DNA from 3 places in the Photobacterium sp. DNB23_23_1 genome. Region 1 is predicted to be linked to each of the others. Evidence: predicted binding sites of a transcription regulator. Region 1 holds the regulator's gene; each other region holds the start of a gene.
What was found. Region 1 encodes MetJ, which represses methionine synthesis genes. Its sites were predicted from a motif close to TTAGACNTNTANANGTCTAA; they were not measured.
Positions count from the first base shown of each region.

Region 2: the regulator MetJ is predicted to act here: its motif matches at 2,682-2,701, upstream of metN (methionine ABC transporter ATP-binding protein MetN).
Region 3: the regulator MetJ is predicted to act here: its motif matches at 1,743-1,762, upstream of metE (5-methyltetrahydropteroyltriglutamate--homocysteine S-methyltransferase).

Region 1 is NZ_JBNNXT010000003.1:151,764-156,522, reverse strand. It holds gene ACVA53_RS03655 (bifunctional aspartate kinase/homoserine dehydrogenase II) at 1-2,202, opposite strand, end outside; gene ACVA53_RS03650 (O-succinylhomoserine (thiol)-lyase) at 2,203-3,369, opposite strand; gene metJ (met regulon transcriptional regulator MetJ) at 3,547-3,864, shown strand; gene ACVA53_RS03640 (malic enzyme-like NAD(P)-binding protein) at 3,964-4,759, opposite strand, start outside.
Region 2 is NZ_JBNNXT010000021.1:4,450-9,208, forward strand. It holds gene ACVA53_RS14220 (ABC transporter permease) at 1-768, opposite strand, end outside; gene ACVA53_RS14225 (ABC transporter permease subunit) at 771-1,796, opposite strand; gene gmhB (D-glycero-beta-D-manno-heptose 1,7-bisphosphate 7-phosphatase) at 1,991-2,545, opposite strand; gene metN (methionine ABC transporter ATP-binding protein MetN) at 2,879-3,913, shown strand; gene ACVA53_RS14240 (methionine ABC transporter permease) at 3,903-4,589, shown strand; gene ACVA53_RS14245 (MetQ/NlpA family lipoprotein) at 4,688-4,759, shown strand, end outside.
Region 3 is NZ_JBNNXT010000012.1:96,188-100,946, reverse strand. It holds gene ACVA53_RS10140 (hypothetical protein) at 1-396, shown strand, start outside; gene ACVA53_RS10135 (DUF4250 domain-containing protein) at 516-704, shown strand; gene metR (HTH-type transcriptional regulator MetR) at 757-1,668, opposite strand; gene metE (5-methyltetrahydropteroyltriglutamate--homocysteine S-methyltransferase) at 1,894-4,188, shown strand; gene ACVA53_RS10120 (hypothetical protein) at 4,248-4,496, opposite strand.

The DNA of each region.
Region 1 (4,759 bases):
GCGCAGTACTTTCTCTTCTTTCTGGGCCTTGAGCAGGCGTTCATGCAGCAACTCATCCAACTCTGCAGCCTGCTCGAAGAAGTCATCAACACCAAGCGCTGCCAGCGAATCCGGTACCAAGGTTTCGACCTTGACCTGCTCGGGCTCCAGCGACAACCCCGATTCTCGCGCCAAAATAACCAGCTTACGCATCACATCACTGCCATCCAAGTCATGGCGCGGATCCGGCTCGGTCAAGCCCTGCTGCCAAGCCAGTTCGACCAGCTGCGAGAAAGGCACCGAACCATCGTATTGCTGGAACAGCCAAGACAAGGTACCGGAGAAAATTCCTGACAAGGCGATGATTTCATCGCCGCTCTCACGCAAGTCACGTACCGTGTGATTGACGGGTAACCCTGCCCCCACCGTGGCGTTGTATAGCCAGAAACGGCTGCTCTTGGCAAAGGCATCGATCACTTGATGGTAATACTCGCCAGACGCAGAGCCCGCCACTTTATTAGCCGAAATCAGGTGCAACCCAGCTTCAGCCACCTGCGGGTAGCGCGCAGCCAGTTCGCTGCTCGCTGTCACATCCAGCACCATGACATCATCATAGGTATGATGGGCCAGCACCGATAGCCAATCGCCATCGGTTTGATCATACCCAACCGACTCATCATCAAAAGCATGATGGGCCCGGCCGGCATCAATGCCGTTAAAATCAATCCAGTGGCGGCGGCTATCAACCACGCCGATCAAGGTAAAACTCATGCCATGGCGCTTTTCCAGCGTCGCCTTCTCGCGCTCGAACAACTCCAGCCAGCGACTACCGATATTCCCCTTGCCACAGAGGACAAGACCAATGCGTTTCTGGGCTTGGAATAAACTCTGGTGGATCCCCTGGATTAAGCTGTCAGTATCAGCCTTACGCAGTACGGCAACCAAGCTCAAACCCGATTCAGACTCGGCAATAAATTCCAACGCCTGGCCTTTGATCTGCTGATAGAAGCCATAGCAATGAACGGCATTGTTCACCACCCCAGCTCCCACGGCCGCCACCAACGAGAAGCCCTCACGCAAGCGTAAATCCGCGGCAATGCCGCTGTCTTGCAACTGGGCCAATACGCTATTTACCACCTCGGCCGTATAGGCCAGCTGAACCCGGCCTTTATCCGGTTCAAAACAGCGGGCGAGCGGCTGTAATTGGGTACGCTGCAAGAAGCGCTCGATATCAGAGGCGATAGGCGCGAAGTCATGGGCCCGGGTCACCGACAGCTCAATCAGGCACACCTCATTGAGCGAGGTAATAATTTTGGCACCGCGCCCAGAGGCCAGAACCCGCTCGACCCGGGTCGAGCCTTGCTCCGGCTGATGGCTGCAGCGCAGAGTCAAATCAATCGCGCTTTGGGCGACAGGCTGCAAAGTACGGCTATGCAGTACCGGCGCCGCCAAGCGGGCCAATTCACTGGCCTCATCAAGACGTAACAGTGGCAACAAGCAGGCATCGGCAACCTTGCGAGGATCGGCACTGTAGACCCCAGCAACATCACTCCAGATGGTGACGCGATCAACATCGGCCAGCGCACCAATCACCGTCGCCGAATAATCAGAACCATTTCGCCCAAGCAACACGGTTTCGCCAGCACCATTCTGGGCCATGAAACCGGTGATCACCACCCGCTGCTGGCTATATTGGGCTAACTGCTCCTTGAGCAGCGGTCGTGATAGGGCACGATCAACTTCCGGCTGTGCAGAACGCTCAGCACGTAGGAAACAACGCGAATCCACACTCACCGCAGACAGTTGCTGCTTGCTCAACAAGGCAGCCAACAAACGAGCTGACCATTGCTCACCATGGCCCAGCACCTTGGCTTGCTCGGCTTCATCCCGAGGCTTTTCCGCCAGGTTTGATAAGACTCCCAGCTCAAGATGCAGTTGAGTCAGCAGCTCATCGGCCGCCTTTCCGTCCAGCAACGATTCGATCAATGTCTGCTGGTAACTGCGCAAGGACTGCAAAGCTTCATGGGCCTGGCGACCGTCCTTATCCAGCAGTTCAAGCCATTCAATCAGGCTGTTAGTGGTCTTGCCAGCTGCCGACACCACCACCAAGTCATTATCGTTCGAATATTCCCGCAAAATGTCAGCTACCCGCAGGTAGCACTCGGGATCAGCCAGGCTACTGCCCCCGAACTTATGCAATTGACGTGAAAGAGAAACGCTCATTCAAGCCACCTCCGCGGCTTTGTTGAAAGCCTGCTCAAGATCAGCAATCAAATCGTCTGGATCCTCCAGACCAACCGAGAGCCTCAACAGGGTCGGCTTCAAGCCCGCTTCGGCCTGGGCTTCATCCGACATCGCACGGTGCGTCATACTCGCCGGGTGACAAATCAAGCTCTCCGTTCCGCCTAGTGACTCAGCCAATGAGAAACTGTTGAGCGTTTTTACAAACACTTCCAGCTGCGCCATATCACCGGCAATTTCGAAACTCAGCATCGCCCCAAACCCTTTTTGCTGCTTGAGCGCAATGTCATGGCCCGGGTGCTCAGGCTGGCTCGGGTGGTAAATATTGCCAACCAGCGGCTGTTGCTGCAGGTATGCCAAGATCTGACGGCTATTTTCTTCATGCATCCGCATTCTTGGTGCCAGGGTCCGCAACCCCCGCAATGTCATATAGGCATCGAACGGCGCCCCAGTCGCCCCGATACAATTTGCCCACCAAGCGATCTCTTCGGCATGCTCTTCAGTCTTGGAAATCAACACGCCACCGACCACATCCGAATGGCCGTTAATATATTTGGTGGTTGAATGAACAACAAAATCGGCCCCCAACGCAATAGGCTGCTGAAGGATCGGAGACAGGAAAGTATTGTCGACAGCCACCAATGCCCCAGCTTGTTTCGCTGCAGCACAGAGCTCCGCCACATCCACAATACGTAACAATGGGTTTGACGGGGTTTCCACCCAGATCAACTTGGGCTGCAGTGCCAACGCTTGGGCGACCGCAGTCGGATCAGTTTGGTCAATAAAACGAACCTTAAAGTCGCCCTTTGCCGCACGGGTATTGAACAAGCGATAGGTGCCGCCATAACAATCATGCGGCGCTATGATCAAATCTTCCGGCCCAATCAATGCTGAGGCAAGCAAGTTGATCGCCGCCGTACCACAGTTGGTCACGACCGCGCCCGCGCCCCCCTCAAGCTCTGCCAGCGCATCGGCCAGCGTATTGCGGGTAGGGTTGCCAGAACGGGAATAATCATATTGCGGCACCTCTCCTAGTTGCGAGAAGCTATAGGTCGAGGTTAAATAGAGAGGGGGAACCACAGCATTATACTGGGTATCGGATTCGATGCCGGTGCGAACAGCGACGGTGGCTAGCTTCTTGTCACTCATTATTACTTTCCTTGTCAGGGCGGCCCTGCCGAATAACTTTTATGCAACAACATAGCGACAATTAGTGAAGACGTCAACACTTCTAGACGTCTATATGTCTTTGCTTATGGCAGTAAATCCCGCTAAAATTCAGGCATACTATATTTCATCACTTTTATATCGCTGAGAAGGTAACAAATGGCAGAGTGGAATGGCGAATACATCAGCCCTTACGCGGAACATGGTAAGAAAAACGAGCAAGTCAAAAAAATTACAGTTTCGATTCCATTGAAGGTCCTGAAAATCCTGACAGATGAACGAACTCGTCGCCAAGTCAACAACTTGCGCCATGCCACCAACAGTGAACTACTGTGTGAGGCCTTCCTGCATGCCTATACCGGCCAGCCACTCCCAACTGACGATGATATCCGTAAAGACCGACCGGACGACCTTCCCGCTGAAGCTAAAGCGCTAATGGAAGAAATGGGCATCACATACGAAGATATCAACGAATAAGAATCCAAGTAAACTGCTACGCATAATGCCAGCATTTTATGACGATAAAAAAACCAGCCACATGGCTGGTTTTTTTGTATGCGCTACAGCCTGGAGGATTTACTTCACTTCCATATAGCCAACAGGCATATCGATTCGCGCAACGCCCGAGTCTACCGCCGCTTGGGCTACAGCCTTGGCAACACGTGGCAACAGGCGTGGATCCATCGGTTTAGGGATAATGTATTCGGTACCAAATTCAAGCTTGTCGGCACCTGCCGCCGCAACCACTTCTGCCGGTACAGGCTCTTTTGCCAGTGAGCGAATAGCATCAACGGCAGCGAGCTTCATCTCGTCATTGATTTCGCTCGCGCGAACATCCAATGCCCCGCGGAAGATGAACGGGAAACAGATAACATTGTTTACCTGGTTTGGGTAGTCCGAACGGCCAGTACCCATGATCAAATCATCACGAACGGCATGAGCCAGCTCAGGCTTGATTTCTGGGTCGGGATTAGAACACGCAAATACCACTGGCTTGTCGGCCATTAGTTTCAGTGATTCCGGCGCCAACAGATCGGGGCCCGATACGCCGACAAAAATATCCGCACCTTCAATCACATCTTCTAGCGTACGCTTGTCAGTATTGTTGGCAAACAGCTGCTTGTATTCGTTAATATCATCACGGCGGGTGTGGATCACCCCCTTGCGGTCAAGCATGTAGATTTTCTCTCGCTGGGCGCCGCACTTGATCAGCAACTCCATACACGCTACGGCCGCAGCACCAGCCCCCAAACAGACAATCACTGCTTCATTGATTTTCTTGTCTTGCAGCTCTAGTGCATTGAGCATACCCGCTGCAGTGACAATCGCCGTACCGTGCTGATCGTCATGGAATACAGGTACATGGCAACGC
Region 2 (4,759 bases), on a different contig from region 1:
GATGTGGTGGAAGATAATACGGACGGTTGATGCACCCAACGCCTTAGCGGCCATCACATATTCCCGGGCAGACTCCTTGTAAGTCATGGTACGCATGTACCAGGTCATCCCCATCCAGCCAAACAGCACGTTGATCCCGACAAATAACGTAAAGGTCGGTTGGGTTATCGATACCAAAATCATAATGACATAGAGGAAAGGTACCATTGACCATACCTCTATCAAGCGCTGGACAAACAGGTCGAATTTACCGCCGAAAAAGCCCATTGCACATCCTACCGCGGTACCAATGGCATAAGAGATCGCCATAGTGATCAAAGCAAACCCCATCGCTGTTCGAAAACCGTAGACTAAACGAGCGAGAATATCCCGACCAATGACATCCGTTCCCAAATAATGCTGACCGGCAACGCTCGGAGCGGTGGGCGGAAAATCACCGGAAAAGTCCTGCTCATAGGGGTTCCAAGGCACCAGTGGCATCACTACAAAATTATCCCCGCCCTGCTCAGCAAAGAGCCTCTGAAGCGCGCGGTAATCCGCCTCACTAGATGAAGACTGGCCAAATTCAGTACCGAGACGAACATCGGACAGCACGGGAAAGCTATATTCACCATTGTATTTGATCACCAACGCCTTGCTGTTGATCAACAGTTCGGCAAACAACGACAACACCAACAAGCATGAAAGCAGCAAGAAAGACCAGTAGCCACGCTTAATTTCTTTGAAGCGATTGATCTTTCTCAGTGTCAGAGGGTTTAAGTTAAACATGATCAAGCTCCAAACTTCACTCGAGGATCAACCAAGGCAACACAGATATCGGAGATAATATTGCCCATCAACAACATGCCGGCATTGATAGACACAATTCCCATCACGACCGGGTAATCCCGCTCGATAATTGACTCGTAGCCAAGCAAGCCTATTCCATCAATATTGAAAATAACCTCAATCAGGAAAGAGCCGGTCATGAAAAATAACAACGAATTACCGAAATGGCTGGCAATCGGGATCAAACTGTTGCGCAGGGCATGTTTGCGTACTGCCGTTTTAAACGGCAGTCCCTTGGCAATTGCGGTACGGATATAGTCGGATGACAGGTTCTCCATCAGGTTATTTTTCATGGTCATGGTCAAGGTGGCAAAGTCACCGATCAGATAACAGATCAGCGGCAGCACCGCATGCCACATCACATCCCTGGCCCGCTCAACAAAGGTTTCGTAATCATCGTAATCATCACCCGCGAATCCCCCCATCGGGAACCATTCGAGGTGGTAACTAAATAAGGTAATGAGCAGGACACCCACCACATAACCGGGTAAGGCGTAGCCAACAAAAATCAAAATCGACGAGCCGGAATCAAATACCGAACCGTGCTTGAGCGCCTTGTAGTAACCGAGGGGGATCGAGATGAAATAACTGATGAAAAACGTCATGCCACCATAGAACAGTGATACCGGTAATCGCTCGGCAATCATATCGGAGACCGGCTCGTAATAGCGGGTCGATTCACCGAAGTCCAACACCATCAACTTGCCCAGCCATTCGGTATAGGCTTCCACAACGGGTTTATCCAAGCCATAAAAGGCGTTCAGCTCGGCAATCTGATCTTCAGACAGTGCAGAGTTACCACCAGCCGACGTCATCGCGGCGGCGCCATCTCCTTGTGCCTGCATATTGGCCAGCATCCGTTCGACAGGCCCGCCGGGCACGAAACGGGTAATGGCAAAGATAAGGATCGTGATCCCTAAAAACGTCGGGACAACCAATGCCAATCGACGCAAGAAATATGACAGCATGTTTTAACGACTCCATGTCAAACAGGCACTATGCTCGTAACAATGGCAAGGTTAATTGCAATAAAAAACAGCCAAATTACAAACTCGATTCTTTAAACTTTATAATAACAACCGATAAGATGAAGAGATTTAGAAGAAAAAGATCAAAAAAGGCTGCGAATGCAGCCTTGATACAACAATATAAATGAAGCCTTTTATTGAGCAGCCAGCCAAGCAGGCACATCGGCAACACTGTCTAGCACAGCATCGGCCAACTGCTCACCCTCAGCGGTTACCGGCTTGCCCGTTCGCACCACGATTTTGGTGCCAACTTCGGCCGCTTCGGCGGCTTTCATGTCATCGGCCTTATCACCGATCATTACCGAACTGGCCATATCGATCTTGAGAAAATCACGGGCAGAGATAAACATACCTGGCTTGGGTTTGCGACATTCACAATCCTGAAGGTAATCACCTTTGCCTTCTGTCGGATGGTGCGGGCAGTAATAAATACCGTCGAACTCCACACCGTTGTCGACAAAGTTCCAGTCCATCCACTCGGTCAGGGTCAGGAAATCATCCTCGGTAAACATTCCACGAGCAATGCCAGACTGGTTTGTCACCAACACCAACATATACCCCATAGCCTTAAGTTTTTTACAAGCTTCAAACACACCTTCGACATATTCAAAATCATCGGTAGTGTGTACATAGCCGTGATCGATGTTAATTACACCATCACGGTCAATAAAAACTGCTGGTTTGGCCAAGCGTCAGCCCTCTGTCTCGCTGTATTCGTTATCCCAAATTATGGCACGGCTGGCAACGGGATTCACCTGTTTCTCTCAACCGTATAAATAAGAACAATCTATCATACTCACACTGACACTATGGCTATAAAGCCATTTAGACGTCCAGACGTAAAAATATCTATTGACTTCATTTATGTTAGCCCATAGCATCAAAGCCATAGATGCAATTGGCAGACAGGCTTCAAGCATCAATAAAATAATGCAAATGCAATACACAACATAACAATATACCGGTCGCAGCCATTGATGGGCGTGCCCGTCATCAACACGGTATAGGATTTGGGAAATAAGATGATAGAAATAAACAGAGTCAATAAAGTCTTCTATCAAGGGGCCAAGGAGATCCACGCGCTGCGTGATATCAACCTGACCATTGAGCAAGGCACCATTTTTGGGGTGATTGGTTCTTCAGGTGCCGGTAAAAGCACCCTGATCCGCTGCGTTAACCTGCTCGAACGCCCAACAAGTGGTCATGTCATTGTTGATGGTATCGACCTCACTCAGCTCTCAAACCAAGAGTTGACCCAAGCTCGCCGCAAGATCGGCATGATCTTCCAGCACTTCAACCTTTTGTCTTCCCGCACAGTTTTCGACAATGTCGCATTGCCTCTTGAGTTGGCAGGTACCAGCAAAGCCGGCATCAAAACCAAAGTCGATGAACTGCTTGAGCTGGTTGGTTTGGCCGACAAGAGCGACACCTACCCGTCCAACTTGAGTGGCGGACAGAAACAACGTGTGGCAATTGCCCGCGCACTGGCCTCTGATCCTAAGGTACTACTGTGTGACGAAGCCACCAGCGCACTTGACCCAGCAACAACCCAATCTATCTTGACGCTGTTAAAGGAAATCAACCGCAAGCTCGAGCTAACTATCTTACTGATCACCCATGAGATGGATGTGGTGAAAAGTATCTGCTCCGAAGTAGCCATCATCGGTGACGGTGAGCTGGTCGAAAAAGGCCCGGTCGGTGATATCTTTGCCCACCCGAAAACCGAATTAGCACGTGACTTCATCCGCTCGACGTTGGATCTTTCGATTCCGGAAGACTACCGCGCACGAATGGTAGAAACCCGTGTTGCAAACAGCTACCCGCTGATCCGCCTTGAGTTTACAGGTGCCTCTGTTGATGCCCCTCTGATTTCTCAGGTAGCTCGAGAGTTCAATATTGATATCAGCATCTTAAGCTCAGATATGGACTACGCCGGCGGCGTCAAATTTGGCCTAATGCTAGCCGAGTTATTCGGTACCGAACAAGCGGCAGAGCAAGCCATTAACTTCCTTCGTGATCACAAAGTAAATGTAGAGGTATTGGGCTATGTTGCTTGATTCAATTACCACCTGGTGGGCCCAGAACGAGCGTTTGGTTGACCTGCTTATTGATGCCCTCGGCCAAACCCTGATCATGGTGTTTGCCTCTGGCCTGATTGGCTTTTTGATCGGAATCCCAGTTGGTGTTGCCCTGCACCTAACCAAAGCAAACGGCCTACTGGCAAACCCTGCAGTCAATAAAGTACTGGGTATTGTGACCAATATTGGTCGCTCTATTCCCTTTATCATCTTGCTGGTCGCGATTATCCCGTTCACCCGCTTCGTGGTCGGCAGCTCTATCGGCACCGCCGCGGCAATCGTGCCATTGACTGTCGGCGCAATCCCGTTCATCGCCCGCCTGGTTGAAGGAGCATTGCTAGAAGTCCCGACCGGTTTGGTGGAAGCTGCGCAGGCGATGGGTGCAACCCCACGCCAAATCATTACCAAGGTACTGCTACCTGAGGCCATGCCAGGTATTTTCAACGCGGTGACCATTACTCTAGTGACCCTGGTCAGCTACTCGGCAATGGCCGGTACTGTCGGCGGCGGTGGCTTGGGTGATGTGGGGATCCGCTACGGCTACCAACGCTTTGACGGCACTGTCATGCTTATCACGGTCGTGATGCTGGTCATTCTGGTTCAGATCATCCAGTCTGCTGGCGACCATCTGGTCAAGCGCTTCGATCACCGATAGTGAACAGCACAGATAACAAACAACACTGATTACAAAATACAGAAGACACATATTCCATCTAGTATTACGGACAACCCCAGTTTTTAAGGAGAAGTAACATGGCTTTTAATTTGAAGAATTTGTTCGCCGTCGCCGGTTTGGCATCAGCATTGGTCCTGGCTGGCTGTGGC
Region 3 (4,759 bases), on a different contig from region 1:
GCCTTCTTCGTATGGTTTTCAATGCTACTTACATTAACATTGCCCGTGGCAGTGATGAGCTTGGTAAGTGTCGCGCTGTTTGGTTCATTGCTCGCCCACCTTCTCTTGACCCAAGCAAGGACGCGTCTTCAGGCTTTCCACCGTTTGTTGCCTTTTGCTGGTTTTGTTAGCGCGATGATGAGCGTACTTTGTTTGTTATGGCTTGCTTACCAGTTCGATGAAAGCCAGTTGGCCTTGCTAACAACGAACATTGTGTCATCACTGGTGTTGCTTGTCGCAGGCCTACTGGTGTGGTCAATGCACTTATTGACAGGGAAAACCGTCAATCGTTGGCAGTTGGTGATTGCGGCGGGGATTTTAGTGTTGTCGGCTAACATGCAGGTGGCATTGATATAACACCAAATTCAGTAGTACTGCAGCGATACGATCATCGAAATGTGAGGCGGCGCTTTTTCTTTCCGCCTCATTCTGTCTATGCTTACTCATGAGTGAATACTTACCGAGGGGTAGACAGTATGGAGATTAATAATCTTTTGAACATGGATGGCAACATCGTTCTCGGTATCGTGAATGAGCGATTACGCCTTGAGTGTTCAACGGTTGAAGAGTTGGTCAGCCGTTATGAGCTCGACTTCAATGAGCTGAACCAAAAAATGGAATCGTTAGGTTATCACTACGATCCTATCAATAATCAATTTAAGTAATAATAATCCCTTCTGAATATCACACCGGCTGCATTTTTGGCTGAAATGCCTTTTATGCAGCCTTTATACCTTCTAAGTGCGTTTGGCATTGTTGTTTCGCTGTGGCAAAAAATGCTGATAAATAATGCCTTTCACGCTCTTGAGCCCTTATTGCGGCAAATAAACGTCGCCACAGGCCATCACCTAATGGTTTGCTGACAATAAGCCCTTGTCGAGCAAAGTCAAATACCGCCCAGTTAGGCAGTGCTGCAACACCTAAGCCCGCTGACACCATCTGGATCAGCATGAGAGTATTGTCTGCTTGCTTCCAGTTGGCAGGCTCTATACCAGCAGGTTGCATGAAATGCTTCACGACATCCAGCCTGTTTCGTTGAACGGGGTAGCTGAGCATGGTTTCATGGGCCAAATCTTCTGGAGAGATGATGTCTTTTGATGCCAGTGGAGATTGCGGGGCAACAATCAAGCGCATTTCAAAATCAAACAGTGGCTCGAAATGAACGTCACTGCGGGCTTGGATGTCCGAAGTAATGACGAGATCCAGTTCACCGGCACCGAGCGCAGGTATAGGCTCGAAGCCAAAGCCGGATGAAAAGTCTAATGTCACATTCGGCCAGTGATGTTGGTATTCCTTCAATGCTGGCATTAGCCATTGGAAGCATGAGTGACACTCGATAGCCATATGGAGTCGGCCATTGGTATCCTCTTTGAGGCTGGCAAGTTCATGCTCAGCCTGGGCTAGGCGAGGGAAGAGGTCATCAGCTAGCCGTAGTAATATATCACCCTCTGCAGTGAATTTTACCGGGCGGGTTTTACGCAGGAAAAGCTGGCTGCCCAACCGTTGCTCCAAATCTTTCAGTTGGTGAGACAGGGCTGATTGCGTTAGGCACAACGTATTGGCTGTGGCTGTCAGTGAACCGGTATCTCGTAATACCGTTAGCGTTTTTAAGTGCTTAATCTCAATCAAATCTTTTCCTCTACCTATCGTGGCGATGCATTCCTTAACTCGCGGAGTTAACTGTATCTGTAAAACACGGCAGTGTAAACATCTAGACGTCTAAATAAGGGCTTAAGCATAACTTGTCATATGAATTTTATTCAAGATAAGCATTAGTGATAAGAAATTGCTCATGCTCAGCGGCTAGGTCATTGTGATGACAACAATGACAAAGAATGCAGGGACGGAACAACAATGACAGTAAAAACAACAACACATATTTTGGGCTACCCGCGTATTGGCAGCCAGCGTGAGCTGAAGTTTGCCCAAGAAAAATACTGGCGAGGTGAAATTTCGCAATCTGAACTGAAGGAAGTGGGAAGCTTGCTGCGCCACCGCCATTGGGGGGAGCAATCTGGAGCGGGATTGGATGTCGTCACTGTTGGTGATTTTGCTTGGTACGATCATGTCTTGGGCACCAGTATGCTGCTGGGTCATTTACCCAAGCGTCACCGCAGCGGTTTTCCAGAGCTCGATACTTTGTTTCGTGTGGCCAGGGGGAAAGCACCAACAGGTTGTGCGTGTGCAGCATCCGATATGACCAAGTGGTTCAACACCAACTATCACTATATTGTGCCGGAATTTAGCGCCGATGATGAATTTACGGTGAGCTGGCCGCAGTTGTTTGAAGAAATTTCCGAAGCAAAAAAAGCGGGTCACAAAGTGAAACCGGTGTTATTGGGGCCCATTACTTACCTATGGCTTGGTAAGGAAAAAGAAGCCGATTTCGACAGGCTCTCCTTATTACCAAGACTGTTGGCAGCTTACCAGCAGATCCTCAATAAGTTAGCGAATTTAGGCGTAGAGTGGGTACAAATTGATGAACCGTCATTGGCATTAGAGTTACCTAAAGAGTGGGCTGAGGCATTCAAGATCGCTTATCAAGTGCTGCATGGTGCACCAAAGCTGTTATTAACGACGTACTTTGACAATGTTACTCATCAACTGGATGTTATTACTAAGCTTAAAATCGATGGCTTACATGTGGATGTTTCAGCGGCGCCTGAACAGTTGGATGAAGTGGTAGAGCGCTTGCCTGAGCATTGGGTATTATCAGCAGGTGTTGTCAACGGTCGCAATGTATGGCGTGCTGATCTAAGCGCTCTGTTGGAACGTCTTAACCCGGTCAAAAAGAAATTAGGGGGGCGTTTATGGTTGGCCTCCTCTTGTTCGCTTCTTCACAGCCCTATGGATTTGGACTCAGAAACAGATTTGGCTCCAGAAGTGCGGCAATGGTTGGCTTTCGCCAAGCAAAAGTGCCGTGAACTGACGTTGTTGGCGCAAGCCATTGATGGTAACGAAATCGCGATTGAAGAGTGTGCTCACTACAGTGCACCGATCAAAGCCCGCGCAACGAGCTCGTTAGTGAACAACGAACGGGTGCGTCAACGCAGTGCAGCAATCACTGATGCATTGGCCGAGCGAAAGCAGCCTTATGAAGAGCGAGCCCGTCAGCAACGCCAATCTTTGGGGTTACCTTTGCTGCCGACAACAACCATAGGTTCATTCCCGCAAACCAATGAAATCCGTACCCAGCGACGAGATTTCAAAGCAGGCCGCCTCAATGAACGAGACTATAATGCAGCAATGAAGGGCCACATTCGTGATGCGATTGGGCGTCAAAACAAGTTAGATCTTGACGTATTGGTGCATGGCGAAGCTGAGCGTAATGACATGGTGGAGTATTTTGCAGAATTGCTTGAAGGCTTTGCCGCGACCCGTTTTGGTTGGGTACAAAGTTATGGCTCACGCTGTGTGAAACCTGCCGTTATTGTCTCAGATATTTATCGCTCGGTACCAATGACGGTTTCGTGGGCGCAATATGCCCAGTCGTTAACGGACAAGCCAGTAAAGGGGATGCTTACTGGACCTGTGACTATTTTGGGGTGGACGTTCCCGCGTGAGGATCTTAGCCGCGAAGCGATAGCCAATCAAATAGCATTGGCATTGCGGGATGAAGTGGCGGATCTGCAAGATATAGGGGTTAAGATCATTCAGATCGATGAACCTGCTATTAGAGAAGGGATGCCGATCAAAGCCAGCCAATGGCAAGCGTATTTGGCTTGGGCAGTGAAAGCGTTCAAGATATCCGCGGCCAGTGCTGAGCCACAAACGCAGATCCACACCCATATGTGTTATAGCGAGTTCAACGATATGATTGAATCTGTGGCCGCATTGGATGCTGATGTGATCACCATTGAGACATCTCGTTCTGATATGGAGTTGCTCAAAGCGTTTGAAGAATTTGACTATCCGAATGAGATCGGCCCAGGTGTATATGATATCCACTCACCGAACATTCCAACGATTGAGCAAGTCATTGAATTGATCGAAAAGGCGGAAGCACAAATTCCTGCAGAGAGGTTATGGATCAATCCTGATTGTGGGTTAAAAACGCGAAGCTGGGAAGAAACTGAAGCAGCACTATCGAACATGGTCGACGCTGCAAAAGTGTTGCGAGAGCAGTACCGGTCAAAAGCGGTGTCGTGAGCAATCGCTGTTACTAGCCAAAGCCCTCGGAGTTACTGAACCCGGGGGCTTTGATTTATTTAAGAGCGCCCTTTGATATCGTCGAAGCTAGGCTTGTATTCTGACGTAGTATATTTGGTTTTTAGCTTAGGGAAATGCGTTCTATCGTTTTGCCCCTGTAGTTCATTACTCGTTGGGACAAAATTGGATGGTTGATATATTACTTTCTGTGGCGAGACTTCACTGTTGTCATTGCGGCCTTGGAGCTCGTAAGCGACAGCCGAATTGGCAACAAATAGCCCAACAATAATTAATGCGATATTTTTCATGGCAGCCTACCTTAGCAAAAGTGAAATGTTTACCGAGTTGTATGTGCCCAAGTGACTTGGACATAGTAAGCTTAGATGATAAAAAAACGCGAATGGTATGATTTTCAAAACTTTAAATTAAAAACCTATCAATAAGTGCTGATAGTTAACATATTATCGTTTTTCAAGGCTTAGTATAAAACAGAACTAACCGATTGAAAAAAAACTGAAAAGTGTCGGATTGATCACAACCATGAAGGGGGAAATATGGGTTAGATACAACA